3 regions of the Clostridium sp. TJA038 genome follow, and region 2 is predicted to be linked to each of the others. Evidence: a T-box and tRNA genes for the amino acid it is inferred to sense, from the RefSeq annotation. Region 2 holds a T-box; the other regions hold tRNA genes.
What was found. A T-box is a leader RNA that pairs with one kind of tRNA and senses whether it is charged. The one in region 2 lies ahead of AC4FQV_RS09695 (glycine--tRNA ligase), so its partner is inferred to be a tRNA-Gly.
Positions count from the first base shown of each region.

Region 1: it has a tRNA-Gly gene. The T-box ahead of AC4FQV_RS09695 (glycine--tRNA ligase) is inferred to sense a tRNA for this amino acid. The anticodon was not compared.
Region 3: it has a tRNA-Gly gene. The T-box ahead of AC4FQV_RS09695 (glycine--tRNA ligase) is inferred to sense a tRNA for this amino acid. The anticodon was not compared.

Region 1 is NZ_JBZEFA010000001.1:346,485-352,262, reverse strand. Features, by position in the region: gene AC4FQV_RS01660 (DUF6873 family GME fold protein) at 1-514, shown strand, start outside; gene AC4FQV_RS01655 (N-acetylglucosamine kinase) at 746-1,714, shown strand; gene AC4FQV_RS01650 (NUDIX hydrolase) at 1,758-2,312, opposite strand; gene AC4FQV_RS01645 (hypothetical protein) at 2,454-2,981, opposite strand; gene AC4FQV_RS01640 (hypothetical protein) at 3,270-3,647, shown strand; tRNA gene AC4FQV_RS01635 (tRNA-Cys) at 3,729-3,803, opposite strand; tRNA gene AC4FQV_RS01630 (tRNA-Gly) at 3,811-3,884, opposite strand; tRNA gene AC4FQV_RS01625 (tRNA-Gly) at 3,888-3,962, opposite strand; tRNA gene AC4FQV_RS01620 (tRNA-Phe) at 3,968-4,043, opposite strand; gene hslO (Hsp33 family molecular chaperone HslO) at 4,112-5,065, opposite strand; gene AC4FQV_RS01610 (class I SAM-dependent DNA methyltransferase) at 5,080-5,778, opposite strand, start outside.
Region 2 is NZ_JBZEFA010000005.1:139,968-145,745, reverse strand. Features, by position in the region: gene AC4FQV_RS09705 (NAD(P)-dependent oxidoreductase) at 1-1,096, opposite strand, end outside; gene AC4FQV_RS09700 (S66 family peptidase) at 1,189-2,052, opposite strand; gene AC4FQV_RS09695 (glycine--tRNA ligase) at 2,224-3,627, opposite strand; T-box leader at 3,802-3,969, opposite strand; tRNA gene AC4FQV_RS09690 (tRNA-Asn) at 4,087-4,161, opposite strand; gene lysS (lysine--tRNA ligase) at 4,365-5,778, opposite strand, start outside.
Region 3 is NZ_JBZEFA010000004.1:79,314-85,091, forward strand. Features, by position in the region: tRNA gene AC4FQV_RS08575 (tRNA-Lys) at 6-81, opposite strand; tRNA gene AC4FQV_RS08580 (tRNA-Gly) at 126-199, opposite strand; tRNA gene AC4FQV_RS08585 (tRNA-Gln) at 256-330, opposite strand; tRNA gene AC4FQV_RS08590 (tRNA-Arg) at 334-410, opposite strand; gene AC4FQV_RS08595 (hypothetical protein) at 538-1,230, opposite strand; gene AC4FQV_RS08600 (HNH endonuclease signature motif containing protein) at 1,421-1,825, shown strand; gene AC4FQV_RS08605 (SGNH/GDSL hydrolase family protein) at 1,868-3,229, opposite strand; tRNA gene AC4FQV_RS08610 (tRNA-Lys) at 3,383-3,458, opposite strand; tRNA gene AC4FQV_RS08615 (tRNA-Gly) at 3,465-3,538, opposite strand; tRNA gene AC4FQV_RS08620 (tRNA-Gly) at 3,544-3,618, opposite strand; tRNA gene AC4FQV_RS08625 (tRNA-Gly) at 3,644-3,717, opposite strand; tRNA gene AC4FQV_RS08630 (tRNA-Leu) at 3,726-3,809, opposite strand; T-box leader at 4,037-4,241, shown strand; gene thrS (threonine--tRNA ligase) at 4,317-5,778, shown strand, end outside.

The DNA.
Region 1 (5,778 bases), on a different contig from region 2:
GAAAGAACTTTTTGATTCAATACCTAAAAATATTAAAGTTTTAAAAAGTAATGATTATTTAGAATTTAAATATCCTAAAAATATTTCCTTAAACGGAGTTAATTTAAAGGATACTTTTATACATAATTTAAAATATACAGATAAAATACTTCTTGAAAATGTAAAGGAAAAAAATCTAATAAATATAAAACAAGGATATGCTAAATGTTCAATAGCTATAGTATCTGAAAAAGCCTTAATAACCTCTGATAAAGGAATTTATAAGGTATTAAGCTCTAAGGGATTTGATGTACTTTTAATACCTAGTGGAGATATAATTTTACCTAAATTAGACTATGGTTTCATTGGAGGAACCTGTGGATTAATTTCCAAAAACCAAATGGCTTTCTTTGGAAATTTAAATAAGCATTTTTATGGAAAAGATATTGAAAATTTTCTAAAAAAATATGATGTGGAACCAATTTATCTATCATCTAGCAAGTTAATAGATAGAGGAAGTATATTAGTTCTTTAATAATATATTTTACTCTTCTTAGTAATAAAAGTTGATAACTTAGCATATAAATATTCTCTAAAAATTAAACTATCTATAGGCATTTTCATATAAGTGGATAAATTTAATTTTTAATGTATTATTCTTTACTTTAATTTTTAATAATCTATTTTAATTGATTATATAATTATTAGTATAGTAAAATTAAAATAAAGTGGTAATTACAACTATGCTTTAAAAAGGGGGAAATTTATGTTTTATTTAGGTATTGATGCCGGTGGTACAAAAACATCCTTTATGCTTATAAATGATTTAGGAGAAATTTTATCTACTTATACAAGCGGAACTTGTCACATACATCAAGTAGGCTTTGAATCTTTTAAAAAAGGAATAGAAGAAGGGATTTTAAAAGTCTGTAATGATGTTAATATAGGCAAAGATGATATTAGTTATTCTTTCTTAGGATTACCAGCTTATGGTGAAAATGAAGATGAAAAATTAAAAATGAATGAAATAATCTCTGAAATCTTAGGAAAAGATAAATTTTCTTGTGGTAATGATGTAGAAGTTGCCTTAGCAGGCTCTTTAGCCTGTGAACCTGGAATATGTATAATCTTAGGTACAGGTGCTATTGCCTCTGGAATAACAACTGATTTAAAATCTGTAAGAACTAGTGGCTGGGGTTACATCTGTGGTGATGAAGGCTCTGCTTATTGGATTGCAAAAAAAGGTATAGAAATCTTTGGAAAACAATCAGACCATAGGCTAGAAAGAACAATCCTTTATGATATTTTTAAAAGGGAATTAAATTTAAAAAAAGATTTTGATTTAATATTCTTAGTAAAGGATGAATATAAACAAGATAGAACTAAGGTAGCAAGTCTTGCAATGTTAGTTTATAAAGCTGCTCTTCATGGCGATAAATTCGCAATAGATATTTATAAACAAGCTGCTAAAGAATGTCTCTTAATGGTAAATGGAATAACAAATCAATTAGAATTTACAGGTGTTTTAAATATTTCTTACTCAGGCAGTGTCTTTAATGCAAAGGAACTTATATTAAATCCTTTAGAAAAATATCTTAAAGATAATTATACAGCCTTTAATTTAATAGAACCTATTTTACCTCCAATTAAAGGAGCTGCTTTAAAGGCTTTAAAACTTCATAAAGGAGATATAAACAAAGAAATTATTAATAATCTATCAAAAAACATTATTTAATATAAATTTAGGAGATTTTAATTAATTAAAATCTCCTAAATAACTACATGAAATTTAAAACTAATGCAGTTTTTATTGATACATTATTATTTTTAACAAATTCCTTTCCTTCTTTTATAGGAACTTTAATAACTTCTATTTCTTCATCTTCTTCTAAATTTTCTGTAGAAATATCTCCATAAACCTTCATCTTAACAACAGCTATAGATTCATCTGACATTCCAACTGAAGTATAACTAGGTTTAATTAAACACTCGCTTTCACTAGCTAAAAGACCTGTTTCTTCAAAAAGTTCTCTTGTAGCTGCCTTTATTGCATCTTCTCCATTATCTATAAGTCCTGCTGGGAACTCATATATGTAATCATTTATAGCTGGTCTAAACTGTTTTACTAAAACAAACTCATCATTTTCAGTTATAGGAATTATCATAACTCCATCTGCCTTATCATGATTTTTTAAAATACAACTTAAATCATTTTTATCTCTTCTACTAGCTATAAAATATTCCTTAGATTTTCCGCATTTATTCTCTAAATCTAATTTGTATAAGTTTAAAAATTTGCAATTTGTTAGTTTTTTTACATCTTTTATCTTCATACAAATTCTCCCTTCATCTTATAATCTATATTTAAATTCTTTTATTATTAATTTTACACATAAAAAAGATAAATATAAAGTTACCCTTCACATTTATCTTAAAATTTATTTATTAAATATTTTATAAAATAATTCACAAATTTAATTTAAATCCTTTTCTTTATTTATGATTATTTTTTCTTCTTTTCTTATATTAAAAGAAACATCACCACTTGGAAAATTTATAATAAAACCTTTTTCATTTTCAGAAATATCTTCTTCCTTAAAAGAATATAAGTATTTCTTTAGTATAGCCTTAATTTTTTTATAAAGCTCTCCACTAAAAAAGTAATCATTTAAAATAAAATCCTCTCTTTTGTCTCTTTTTTCTCCTAGAAAAAAATCAAAGTATAGTATTTCCTCCTTATACTTTATATAAAAATTTCCTAAATCATTTTCTAATATAACTATATCATCGCTATAAATATACAAATTATTTTTTATAAGCTCTTTTAATCTTGTTTTCTCTAATTCTCTTCTACTTTCAAAGGAACTTATTTTTATATTTAAATAAGGAGTAACTTTCCATCCTGTATTTTTAAGAACTTTCTTTTCTTTAACTTCCTTATTGCAAAGTTTGTTTAAGTAAAAAACTATAAATAGTAAAAGAATTAAAACAGCAAAATACATATTTTACCTCCTCTTAACTTATTTATATATTATATCTACTTTCTTAATTATTAATACATATTTTACCTTATTTTTTAATACTTACATAAAATTAATACGTAAAGCTTTTTTATAATTTAAATTTCATTAAATATTAATGTAATTTTCTTGTTATATAAAACATATTATATTGTAAGTTATAAATTTAATATATTATATGCTTTTATCACTATTTTATTGATACTTCATTGCAACATTTGTAAACCTTTACTATTAATTTATAAATATATCTGTAGGGGGAATTTTATTATGGAAAAGGTTGTGAAAATTCAAAAAGAAATTACTAACGACTCAGGTTGTAAGGAAAAATTAGATCTTTTAATAGCTATTGATAATGTGAAATTAATTCAATACACTTGTCCTTCTAATGAATTTTTTTCAGTATCTCATAAAGATTTAATAGTTTATAAAGAAGAAGATACTTTAAAAATCTCAAAAAAACCTATAAATAAAGATGTAATTGCTGTTTTGACTTGGTTTCAATATAAAAATTTAAAAGTAATTAAATTATTTATAAAGAACTCCTCTGTTGCTACAGAAGAACTTTATGAAATAACCTTAAAGAATGTCTTTAAAGAACTGAACTTTCTTAACTTTGGAGAAAAGTTTATAAAATCTTTAATTTAAATTTTATTTTATAACCATAATAAAAATTTTATATCTTTATATAAAAAAACATCTATAAGAAAACTTATAGATGTTTTTTTATGGAGGCGCCACCCGGATTTGAACCGGGGAATAAAGGTTTTGCAGACCTCTGCCTTACCACTTGGCTATAGCGCCATAAATATGGAGCGGGTACCGGGAATCGAACCCGGGTATCCAGCTTGGAAGGCTGGTGTTCTACCATTGAACTACACCCGCATTTGGAGCGGAAGACGAGACTCGAACTCGCAACTTTCACCTTGGCAAGGTGACACTCTACCATTGAGTCACTCCCGCAATAATGGTGGCTCGAGCAGGAATCGAACCAGCGACACGAGGATTTTCAGTCCTCTGCTCTACCGACTGAGCTATCGAGCCTAATGTCTTGATTTCCTCAAGACATTTATTATTATATTAAGTTCTAATTAATTTGTCAACTTATTTTTTTATTTTTTATTTTTTTCTTCTTTTTCCTCTGCTTTTTCCATTTCTTCTGAAACTTCTTTTGCAATAGATTTTTCTTTTTCTTCTAATAACTTACCAATATCCTCTTTTGTAAATTTATATGATTTATTACAGAAATGACACTTTAACTCTTCTTCTTTTCCTTCATCATATAATTCTTTTAAATCTTTATAACCTATACTAAGTAAAGCTTTTTCAACTTTTTCTCTTGAACAGTCGCATTTATACTTTGGAGTTTCCTCTTGTAATATTTTTAAATCCATACCATCAAAAATAAACTCTATTACTTCTTCTATTGTTTTCCCTTCTGATAACATTGTTGTTAAAGAAGGAATCTCATCTAATCTATATGTTAATAAATCTCCTAAAAGTTCATCAGCTCCTGGTAATAATTGAATTATAAACCCACCAGCTTTTTTTATTGAATGGTCTCTATCAACTAAAACTCCTAAAGCAACTGCTGAAGGTATTTGTTCTGAAGCTGTAAAGTAATATGCTAAATCTTCAGCAATTTCTCCACTATATATAGGAACTTGTCCTACATATGGGTCTTTTAATCCTAAATCTTTAATTACTGTTAATCCACCATTTTTACCAATAGCTTCTCCAACATTTAGTTTACCATTTTCTTTATTTAGAGGTAAATCAACATGTGGATTTCCTATATAACCTTTAACACTACAGTCTGGATATGCAGTTACAGTAACACCTTTAGCCATTCCTCCACCATTTATTTGTAAAGTTACAACTTCTTTGTCTGACTTTAGCATTGCCCCCATCATAGTACCTGCTGTTAACATTCTTCCTAAAGCAGCCGCTGCTGTAGGTGTGCAATCATGTATTTTTGAAGCTTCATTAACTAATTCTGTAGTTTCTGCTGCAAAAATTCTTATCATTCCTTCTTTAGCAATAGCTCTTATTAATTTATCACTCATAATTAATCCCTCCGTTATTTTTTTACTATATAAACTATTCTTTCAGTATCTGGTGTAACATCTTCTTCTGTATACCCCTTATGCTTTTCTTCTATTTTAAAGCCTATACCTTTAAGAATATTTTCTATTTCTTTCTCTTTATAAGCTCTTTCTTCATGAACTTCTGTAAATCTTTCATATACCTCTCCATCTTTCACAAAGAAATTTAAATTCATCTCTACTATGTCATCTTCAAAAATATTTTCCCAAGCATAAAATAATTCTTCGCTATCGTATGTATAAACATTATTTCCTAATACTTCTGCAATTTTGTAGTATGAATTAATATCAAATATAAATAAACCATTCTCTTTTAAATGATTATATACCCCTCTTAAATAATTTTCTACACTTTCATCATCTAAAATATAATTAGTTGAATCTAAAACACAGGTTATTAAATCAAACTTTCTATTTAGTTCTAAATCACACATATCTTGACAAACTATCTTACCTCTAACCCTATGCTCTCTAAGTTTTTTATCAGCCTCTATAAGCATTTCTTGAGAAAGGTCTACAAAATAATTTTCTTTGAAGGATTTTCCTAAATAAACACCAACATTTCCTGTTCCACAAGCTAAGTCTAAGTACATTTCTTTATTAATATTATATTTATCACATTTTGCTAAGGCATACTTTGCTATATTTTCATAATTTACATCTTCATATATTAG
Region 2 (5,778 bases):
CTAATCCATATTTATCAGTAGAAATTTCTTTGCTTGTTGAAACTATATTATCTCTTGGTGCTTGGCTTATTGCAACTATTATTGAGTCGCACTTAAATACATCTTCGCTTCCTTCTAAAGTTTTAAAAGATACTCTTCCATCTTTAGATATTACTCTTTCTGTTTTTATGTACTTTACTCCATCTTCATAAATTTCTAATGGAGCTTTATATAATTCAAATTTAACACCATCTTCTTTAGCCTCTTCTATTTCAACTTTAGTAGCTGGCATATCTTCAAAACTCTTTCTATAAAGAATATATGTATCTGCACCATTTCTTTTTGCAGTTCTTGCAGCATCCATTGCTACATTTCCAGCACCTATTACAACTACTCTTTCTCCAAGATTATAGGATTTTGGTGCTTTTAAGTAATCTATAGCATAATGAACATTTCCTAATGTTTCTCCTTTAACATTTAAAGTTTTAGGATTCCAAACTCCTGTAGCTATAAATATGGCTTTGTACCCATCACTTTTTAACATATCTAAAGTTATTACTTTACCTATTAAAGTATTAGGTCTTATTTTTACATTTAACTTAATAAGTGCTTCTTCATACTTATCTATTATCTCTCTAGAAAGTCTAAACTCTGGTATTCCGTATCTTAATACCCCACCAATTTTATCATTTTCATCAAATATTGTTACCTGATATCCCTTTTTAGCTAGTATAAAGGCTGCTGTTATCCCTGCTGGACCTCCACCTATTATTGCAATCTTATCTTCTAGAATAGTATCTTGAGTAAGATTTATATCCTCTAGAAATTCCTCTGATATTTCTTTTTCTATTTCACTAAAGTTTACAGGTCTATCCTTTATTCCCTTTATGCAATTTCCTTTGCATTGATTCTCATGAGGACATACTATAGAACAAACCACAGATAAAGGATTGTTCTCAAATAAAATTTCCCCAGCTTCTTTTATTCTATCCTCTTTAAATAATTCTATTATCTCTGGAATAGGTGTGTTTATAGGGCAATTTGCCTTACATCTTGGATTTTTACACATTAAACATCTTGAAGCTTCTTCTTTCAAACTTTGCTCATTTACCATCATTTTTAATTAACCCCCTGATTTCTTAACAAGCTATAAATTTTATTCATTGTTTCATAATATGATATATTATTAAAATAATTTAGTAAAGTAGTTTATTTAAAAATCAAATATTTTCCTATAGGCATACATTTAGCATTAGCTCCATGTCCTAATTCCTCAGTTTTTAATATTGGAATATTAATCTCACCTATAACTCTTTTTAATATATTAAAAATATCTGGTTTTAAATTATCCTTTTCCATTTCTGTAAATTCCCCTAAAATTAATCCTTTTATCTCTTTAAATACACCTAAATTTTTATATTGTGTAAGATAAGTTACCATCTTAGCTGAATTTCCACTAAAACTTTCTAAAAATAATATTTTATCTTTAAAATTTGGCATATATTCTGTACCTGCTAATTTTAATAGACATCTTATATTTCCTCCAACAACTTCTCCTTCAAGGTAACTTCCATTTATCCATCTATAATTTATATTGAATATATCATTTTTACCTTCTATAAAAGAGGATTTAAAATCACCTAACTGCTCCTTAGCACAATTTCCTATTAAATTTCTTAATTGATAATTGTAAGTAGGTATAGAAGTCTTTTTATATATAGCATTAAGTAATACTGTTAAATCACTATATCCAAAGAAAGGTTTAGGATTTTCTTTTATTAATTCAAAATTTAGAAATTCTAAAACTTCATTAGCTAAATCGCCTCCTGAAATATCAAAAATCATTTTTATATCTTTATTTAAAAAAAGCTTTTCTAAGGCTCTAGCTTTTTCTTCTCCTGTTCCACTAAAAAGGTTATATTCCTTTGCATATAATGTATCAGCTTCTAAAGTATTGATTCCTAATAACTTTAAGTTATCCTTTAAAGCATCTATAACAAATTTATTTCTTAAACTAATTCCATTTGAACAACTTATTATACCTATTTTATCTCCTTCATTTAAAATAACCATATTTTAATACCTCCTAAAAATAATTATAATAATACCACTTGTTTTTATAAATTTACCCACCTTAAAATATTATACAATTAAATTTAACTTATTTATAAAAAATTAGTAAGGTTCTAAATTAAATAAAAAAGCTTATAAATATTTTAAAATATTTATAAGCTTTACTTTTAATTAAAACTCTAAGCTTTTTTCAATTATAGCTTTAACATCTTCAATTTTAACTCTCTGTTGTTCCATATTATCTCTATCTCTTACAGTTACACATCCATCCTCTAAAGTATCGAAATCAACTGTTATACAGAAAGGAGTACCAATTTCATCTTGTCTTCTATATCTCTTACCAATACTTCCTGTTTCATCATAATCAACATTAAAGTGTTTGCTAAGTTCAGCGTATACTTCATCAGCTTTTTCTGATAATTTTTTAGAAAGTGGTAATATAGCAGCTTTAAATGGTGCTAAAGCTGGGTGTAAGTGCATAACTGTTCTTACATCTACTTTTCCATTAGCTCCTTCTAACTCTTCTTCATCATAAGCTTCAACTAAGAATGCTAAAGCAACTCTATCAGCTCCTAATGATGGTTCTATAACATATGGTACATATTTTTCATTTGTTGTTGGGTCTAAGTAACTCATATCTTGTCCTGAGTGCTCAGCATGTTTCTTTAAGTCATAGTCTGTTCTATCAGCTATTCCCCAAAGTTCTCCCCAACCAAATGGGAATAAATATTCTATATCTGAAGTAGCATTTGAGTAGAAGCTTAATTCTTCTTCTCCATGGTCTCTCATTCTTATATTATTTTCATTCATTCCTAAGTTTAATAAGAAGTTCCAACAACTATCTTTCCAGTAATTAAACCATTCTAAGTCAGTTCCTGGTTTACAGAAAAATTCAAGCTCCATTTGTTCAAACTCTCTAGTTCTGAAAGTGAAGTTACCTGGAGTTATTTCATTTCTGAAAGATTTACCAATTTGAGCTATACCAAATGGTATTTTCTTTCTTGTAGTTCTTTGAACTGATTTAAAGTTTACGAATATACCTTGAGCAGTTTCTGGTCTTAAATATACTTCGTTTTTACTATCTTCAGTTATTCCTTGGAAAGTTTTAAACATTAAATTAAACTTTCTTATGTCTGTATAATTTAATTTTCCACACTTTGGACAAACTATGTTGTTTTTAACTATGTAGTCCATTAATTCTTCATTGCTCCATCCATCAGCTGTAGCAACTTCTGCTCCGTTTGCAGTCATATGGTCTTCAACTAATTTATCAGCTCTAAATCTAGCTTTACATTCTTTACAATCCATTAAAGGATCTGAAAATCCTCCAACATGACCTGATGCAACCCAAACTTCTCTATTCATTAAGATAGCTGAATCTAATCCAACATTATATTTACTCTCTTGAACAAACTTTTTCCACCAAGCTTTTTTTACGTTATTCTTAAATTCAACTCCTAATGGGCCGTAATCCCATGAGTTTGCAAGTCCACCGTATATTTCTGAGCCTGGGAATATAAATCCTCTATTTTTACATAAGGCTACTATTTTATCCATAGTTTTTTCTACTGCCATATTACAATTACCTCCATCTAAATTAAATAAATTATTTTATATTAATTCTTCACTTTATAAAGAACTTTAAACTTCCTTGAAAAATATTTCTAACAGCTTTTATTAACTGCTAGAAATACTTATTCTAGATTAACAGCCTAAGGGCTTTATATAAATAAAAAAAGCCATTACATTCAAAGGGACGAAATAAAATTCCGCGGTTCCACCCTTTTTAGCAAAAGCTCATCTCTCACAATAATTGTACTCAAAAGCTCCCTTCATTTTAAATCTTTAATAACTTACACCAACCGCTATCTCTCTAAAAAAGATTTTAAAACTACTCTTCTTTATCATAGTACTTATTTAGTTATATTCTTAATTTTATCAAAACTAAATTATATGTCAATAAAAAAAGAATTTATAAGCATATAAATTTATATGTTTATAAATTCTTTCTAAGCTAATTTTGAGCAAAAAAAATGGCTCCTCGGAGAGGACTCGAACCTCCAACCTATCGGTTAACAGCCGAGTGCTCCACCATTGAGCTACCGAGGAACATTTACAAATTTATTATACCATATTTGAAATAAAATACAATAGTTTTTTCATAAAATTTTATAAAAAAGTCTAATTTTTTAAATTAACTTCTAAGTATAAAAAAATATATTTTAATATAATTTTCTTTATAAAAATATAGGACACTTTCAATCTTTAATTATCAATTGAAAGTGTCCTTATTTAAAAATTATTTTTGAATACTAGTATAATTTTGCTCCTGCAGGAATTCTATCATCAACCATAAGAAGGTTAAGTCCTTCACGACCATCTTCTTCATGTACTGCTGAAATTAACATACCTTCTGAAGCTATACCAATCATTTTTCTTGGTGGTAAGTTTACAATAGCAATTGCTGTTTTACCAACAAGTTCTTCTGGTTCATAATACTCATGAATACCACTTAAAATAACACGGTCTTTACGTTCTCCATCATCTAATGTAAACTTTAAAAGCTTTTTAGATTTAGGAACTGCTTCACAAGCAAGAATTTTAACTGCACGATAATCAGATTTAGCAAATGTTTCAAAATCAATCATATCTTTAAAGATAGGCTCTATTTTTACATTTGAAAAATCTACTTTTTCTTTTTCTACTGGAGTAGAGGAAACAACTTTTTCTTCATTTTTAACTTCAATTTTTGAAGAACCTTGTGGTTTCATTGTTGGGAATAAAATTACGTCTCTTATTGATGAAGAGTTAGTTAAGAACATTATCATTCTGTCTATTCCAATTCCTAATCCACCAGTTGGAGGCATACCAGTTTCTAAAGCACTCATGAATTCTTCATCTAACATGTATGCTTCATCATCACCGTATTCTCTTTCTCTAGCTTGTTGTTCAAATCTTTCTCTTTGAACTATTGGGTCGTTAAGCTCTGAGTATGAGTTACACACTTCTCTACCATATACAAATCCTTCAAATCTCTCAGTAAACATTTCATTTCCTCTTTTTTTCTTAGTAAGAGGTGATATCTCTACTGGATAATCTGTTAAGAAAGTAGGTTGTATTAACTTATCTTCTCCATACTCTTCAAATAACATATTTAAAACTTCACCTTTAGTAACTTTATCTAATGGTTTAGGGAATTCTAAATTCTTTTCTTTAGCTATTTCTCTAGCTTCCTCATCACTCTTTATTTCATTGAAGTCTATACCTGCAAATTCTTTAACAGCATCTACCATAGTTAATCTTCTCCATGGTGGTGTAAAGTCTATTTCAGTTCCTTCATACATAACTTTTGTTGAACCATTTACTTTTTCACATACATATGCAATCATATTTTCCATGATTTCCATCATATCATTATAATCTGCATAAGCTTCATATAGTTCTATAGCAGTAAATTCAGGGTTGTGTCTTACAGAAACACCTTCGTTTCTAAAGTTTTTACCCATTTCATAAACTTTTTCAAATCCTGCAACTATTAATCTTTTTAAGTATAATTCTGTTGCTATTCTTAAATACATATCTATATCTAAAGCATTGTGATGAGTTATGAAAGGTCTAGCAGCAGCACCACCAGCTATTGGTGAAAGAATTGGTGTATCTACTTCTAAAAATCCTCTATTATCTAAGAATTCTCTTATAGCTTTTATTATTTGTGATCTTTTAATA
Region 3 (5,778 bases), on a different contig from region 2:
ATGCTTGGTGCACCATCAGGGATTCGAACCCTGGACTCCCTGATTAAGAGTCAGGTGCTCTACCAACTGAGCTAATGGTGCATATTATATTTTTAAGCATTATTTTACAAATAAACCTTAAAAAATGGAGCGGGTACCGGGAATCGAACCCGGGTATCCAGCTTGGAAGGCTGGTGTTCTACCATTGAACTACACCCGCAAATACATTTATATATTAACATAACATTAATATCTTGTCAAGTTTAACCAATTAAATGGCTGGGATAGCAGGATTCGAACCTGCGAATGACGGAGTCAAAGTCCGTTGCCTTACCGCTTGGCGATATCCCAATATGGTGTACCTTAAGGGATTCGAACCCCTGACCCACGGCTTAGAAGGCCGTTGCTCTATCCAGCTGAGCTAAAGATACAAACTTGAACTAACAAAAATTATTATACATATTTATTTAAATATTGTCAACAATTTTTTAATTTATTATGTTATGTTAATCAATTCAAGTCTTTACCACATAAAAAAAATAATGAAAATACCTATACTTATACTACATCTTCTAGATGTTTAAAAAGAACTATTTTAAACTTTTCTTCGTCCTCTTTATTTTTATGTGCATTTTCACAAACTCTAAACCATTCTTCTGTACTCATCCCTATAGTTTTTTCAAATAATTCTTCACTATCTGTTTGTAAATTAGTTTCTACAACAAATTTACCAAGTTCTTCAGCTGTTTCAAAAGCCTTTAAATATAAGAACTCGTCATCATTTCCAAGCCAGTTATTATTGAACCTACTACAGAATATCTTTAGTTTTCTCATTCCATTTTCAGCACTTAATCCTTTTAATTTTCTTAGTGCTACAATGTCCCTTTTCATTTTGTCTTTGTCTTCTTCTGTTGCATTGCTGCTTATCATTGCGCTTATTTTTTCAACATCAATTGAAGGTATTCTTGTTATTAACTTATTCTTCCCTTCAACCCACTTATAATAAGCTTCAGGCATGAAAGCATACTCTATAAACCCTATTAACTTTCCAAAATTAGGTAAAATCACCCAAACATTTTCAATTCCCACTTTTCTGTTAAATATAACATAGTGTAAATATTTGGTTTCTTCGTTTATAGATTGTTCCTTAAACATTCTTCCTTTTAGGGTTTCATTTTTAGTTATTAATTCCCCCCAAAATTTTTCGGGATTTTCTTCTGTTTTTGTTTTTTTCTTAAATAAGTTATGCATATCCAAACCCCCTTATATACACTTACATTTTAATTATATTGCTAACTTTTTTTAACATCAAAGTGTAAAAAAACCTATATTTCTTTATATACCTTAATCTATATTTATACAGGTAACTTATATTGATTAAACTGTTTTTTTATGCTATTTTATTACTATAAATGGGTATTAAATTTTTAAGGAGGATTATATGTCTTATTTCTGTGAAATTTGTGGAGATTATGCAGATATTCATCACATAGTTCATAAATCTGAAGGCGGTTTAGATTTTAATCTTAATTATAAATACTTATGTAAAAAACATCATAGATCTAAACAAGGCCCACACAAAGATAAGGTTGTGGATTTAAATTATAAATTGGAAATGCAAAATAATTTAAATGAACTTTTTTCAAAAAATTTTTATACAAGTAAAGACCTTAAAATACTTTTAGGACTTACTCCTGGTTCTTTAAAAAAATTAACTAAAAATTTAAAACTATATAAGGAAGGATATGCAAGAGAAGAATTAATATTTAACCTTATGGGAAAAAAAATATATTCTGAGGAATTTATTGAAGATTTTATTTTGCAAAGAGCCTTAAATTACGTATAAAAAGCTAAATAAAAACTTTTTAGGTTTTTATTTAGCTTAAATTTAAAAGAACTTTAAACTACATATTAAACTTTTCTCATCATATATGTTAAATATTTTAAAAAGATTTCTAGCAATTAAAATTTCTCCTTTATAACTTAGTTTATTCTTCGAAAAAAATATTTCACCAAAATCACTATTATAAAGTTTTATATTTTTAAAATATTCATAATGATTTATAAATAATATCTCTCTATTTTTAACTAAATTTTCTATAACTTCTATACACTCTTTCTTAAGATTTAATAAATTTTCTATTACTAAAAAAGTATTTATCTCCTTTGTCTTAATATATAACTTAAAAATATCTTTCTCAAACTCATATAGATTATCTACTTCTTCATTTAAAGATATAAATAAAACCCTAGGATTAAATTTTAAAACAGTATCAGAAAAATTATTTAATATATATTTTATATTAAAATTTTCATTATATAAATTAAGCATAAATCTTTTCTTACTTTCTATAGAACCATCATTTAGTTCCCAGCGCACTCTTTCTTCTAGATATTCAATATAGTTTTTAAAAAATATCCTATCTTCACTAAAACGCTTACTATATATAAATTCAAAAACACTTCCTTTTTCCTCTACTATTATCTTATATATCAATTCTATTTTTCTTTTACTTTCTTCAGAAAAAATATCATAAACATTAAAAGAATTTTCTATAACATACTCTAACTCTTTTACCTTTTCTTTTTTATAAAAGATATGGTCATTTAACAAAGAATCTAAAACATCTTTATCTAAAATGTTTAAGCTATTAAAAATAAATTTAGTAATTTCTAAATGTCCTAACTCATTTGGATGAATATTATCACTTAAAAGTAAGGATTTAATATTTAAATCCTTCTTATAAAGTTCTTCCCAATTTCTATAATGATCTATTAAAAATATATTTCTCTCCTTAGAAATCATTCTTAAAATATCCATATACTCATCAATACTTTTTCTACTAATATCATTATTTATTATATTACTAGTTTGAATAAAAATATTAGCTCCTAAGCTCTCAACTTTTTCTATAATTCTTAATATATTTTTTTTATAAATTTCTAAAGGTACCTTATTTTCTGCACAATCATTCATACCGAGCATAATAAAAACAATATTAGGACTATACTTCTTTATACAATCATCAAAATTTTCTAATATATCTAAGGTTGTAGCCCCAGAAATTCCAGTATTAAAAACACTAATATTAGAATTTTTTCTATTATTAAAATTATTATTTCTTATTAATATCTCTCTAAAATATTCAGTATAACTTCTATATCCCTTAGTATGAAGTGCCCCATGAGTTATACTATCTCCTGTAAAAACAATACTTAAATCTTTATTATTAAATATTTCTTTAAACATAAATTTCCCCCTTTTATATTTAAATATAATTTCTAAAATTAGCAATAATGATATTTAACAACTCTTATATATTAATTTTAATAAAAACCTACTATTTTTTTCATTAGAAAATTTTATAAAAATAAAAAAAAGCACCCAAAACATGGATGCTTCTGGTGCACCATCAGGGATTCGAACCCTGGACTCCCTGATTAAGAGTCAGGTGCTCTACCAACTGAGCTAATGGTGCATAATTTGGAGCGGGTACCGGGAATCGAACCCGGGTATCCAGCTTGGAAGGCTGGTGTTCTACCATTGAACTACACCCGCATAAGTGGAGCGGAAGACGGGACTCGAACCCGCAACTTTCACCTTGGCAAGGTGACACTCTACCATTGAGTCACTCCCGCATAAAATTTAATATATTATGTAAAGTGGAGCGGGTACCGGGAATCGAACCCGGGTATCCAGCTTGGAAGGCTGGTGTTCTACCATTGAACTACACCCGCTTATAAGTTGGTGCAGGTGAAGGGAGTCGAACCCCCACGCCGTAGGCGCTAGATCCTAAGTCTAGTGCGTCTGCCAATTCCGCCACACCTGCAAACCTATGTTTTTATTATAATATTTTTTAAATTTTATTTCAATATTTTTTTAAAATTATTTTATTAAAAATTTGGATATAATATTTATCTATATTCTATTTTTTTAACATTTAAAATTTTATTTCATTTAAATTATTATATAAAATTAAATTAGAATTTATTTTTATTTTATCCATTGACATACAAAAATAATAAACTTATAATCTTAAGTAAATATTATAAGTTTGTTAACACAATGAAGAGAAGAGTAAACTTTGGTACATTTTCAGAGAGAAGGTACAATAGCTGTGAGTACTTTTAAATGGAATTAGTTGAAAACTAACTCTGAGTGACTCTAATCAAGTCCGTTTAATCACGTTACGATTATTTTAAGAGGTGTTTTTTAACACAAATTGGGTGGAACCACGGGAATATACACTCTCGTCCCTTTTCTATTTAGAAAAGAGACGAGAGTTTTTATTTTTTATGAAAGAATAAAGAAAATTATTTCGAAAGGAGAAATTAATATGATAAAAATTACACTTAAAGATGGTTCAGTAAAGGAAGTAGAAGCTGGATTATCAATTTTTGAAATAGCTCAAAGCATAAGCCAAGGACTTGCAAGAAATGCTTGTTGTGGTATATTAAATGGAAAAGTTGAGGACTTAAGATTTATAGTTAATGAGGATTCCTCATTAGAAATATGTACTTTTGATTCTAAAGAGGGTCAACATGCTTTTAACCATACTGCATCTCATGTACTAGCAGCTGCTGTTAAAAGACTTTTCCCACAAGATAAATTAGCTATAGGACCATCAATAGATAATGGCTTCTATTATGATTTTGATACTGAAAAGCCATTTTCTGCTGACCAATTAAACAAATTAGAAGAAGAAATGAAAAAAATAATAAAAGAAAATCCTGAAATAAAAAGATTTGAACTTCCTAGAAATGAAGCTTTAGAACTTATGAAGGATGAACCTTATAAAGTAGAACTTATAAATGACCTTCCAGAAGATGAAGTAATTTCATTCTATCAAATAGGTGATTTTGTTGACCTTTGTGCTGGTCCTCACTTAATGGCTATTAAACCAATGAAAGCTGTTAAGTTATTAAGATCTACTGGTGCTTACTGGAAAGGTAACGAAAAGAACAAAATGCTTTCAAGAGTATATGGAACTGCTTTCCCTAAAAAATCTGAATTAGATGCATATTTAGAAGCTTTAGAAGAAGCTAAAAAGAGAGACCATAATAAATTAGGTAGAGAACTTGGAATATTTACTACAGATGAAAATGTAGGTCAAGGTCTTCCTCTATTAATGCCAAAGGGAGCTAGAATAATTCAAACTCTTCAAAGATGGATTGAAGATGAGGAACAAAGAAGAGGATACGTTTTAACTAAAACACCTTTAATGGCTAAAAGCGACCTTTATAAAATTTCAGGACACTGGGACCACTATAAAGATGGTATGTTCGTTTTAGGAGATGAAGAAAAGGATAGTGAAGTATTCGCTTTAAGACCAATGACTTGTCCATTCCAATATGCAATATATAATGCAACTCAACATAGTTATAGAGATTTACCAGTAAGATTTGCCGAAACTTCTACTTTATTTAGAAATGAAGCTTCAGGAGAAATGCATGGTCTTATAAGAGTAAGACAATTTACTCTTGCTGACGGACACATAGTATGTACTCCTGAACAATTAGAAGATGAATTTAAAAATACTGTTGATTTAGTTAAATATGTTATGGATACTTTAGGAATCTCTGATGATATTACTTACAGATTCTCAAAGTGGGACCCAAATAATACTGAAAAGTATATAAATGACCCTAAAGCTTGGGAAAACACTCAAAACATAATGAGAGAAATATTAAACCATTTAAATATAGAATTTACTGAAGCTGATGATGAAGCTGCATTCTATGGACCAAAACTTGATATACAATTTAAAAATGTTCATGGAAAAGAAGACACAATAATAA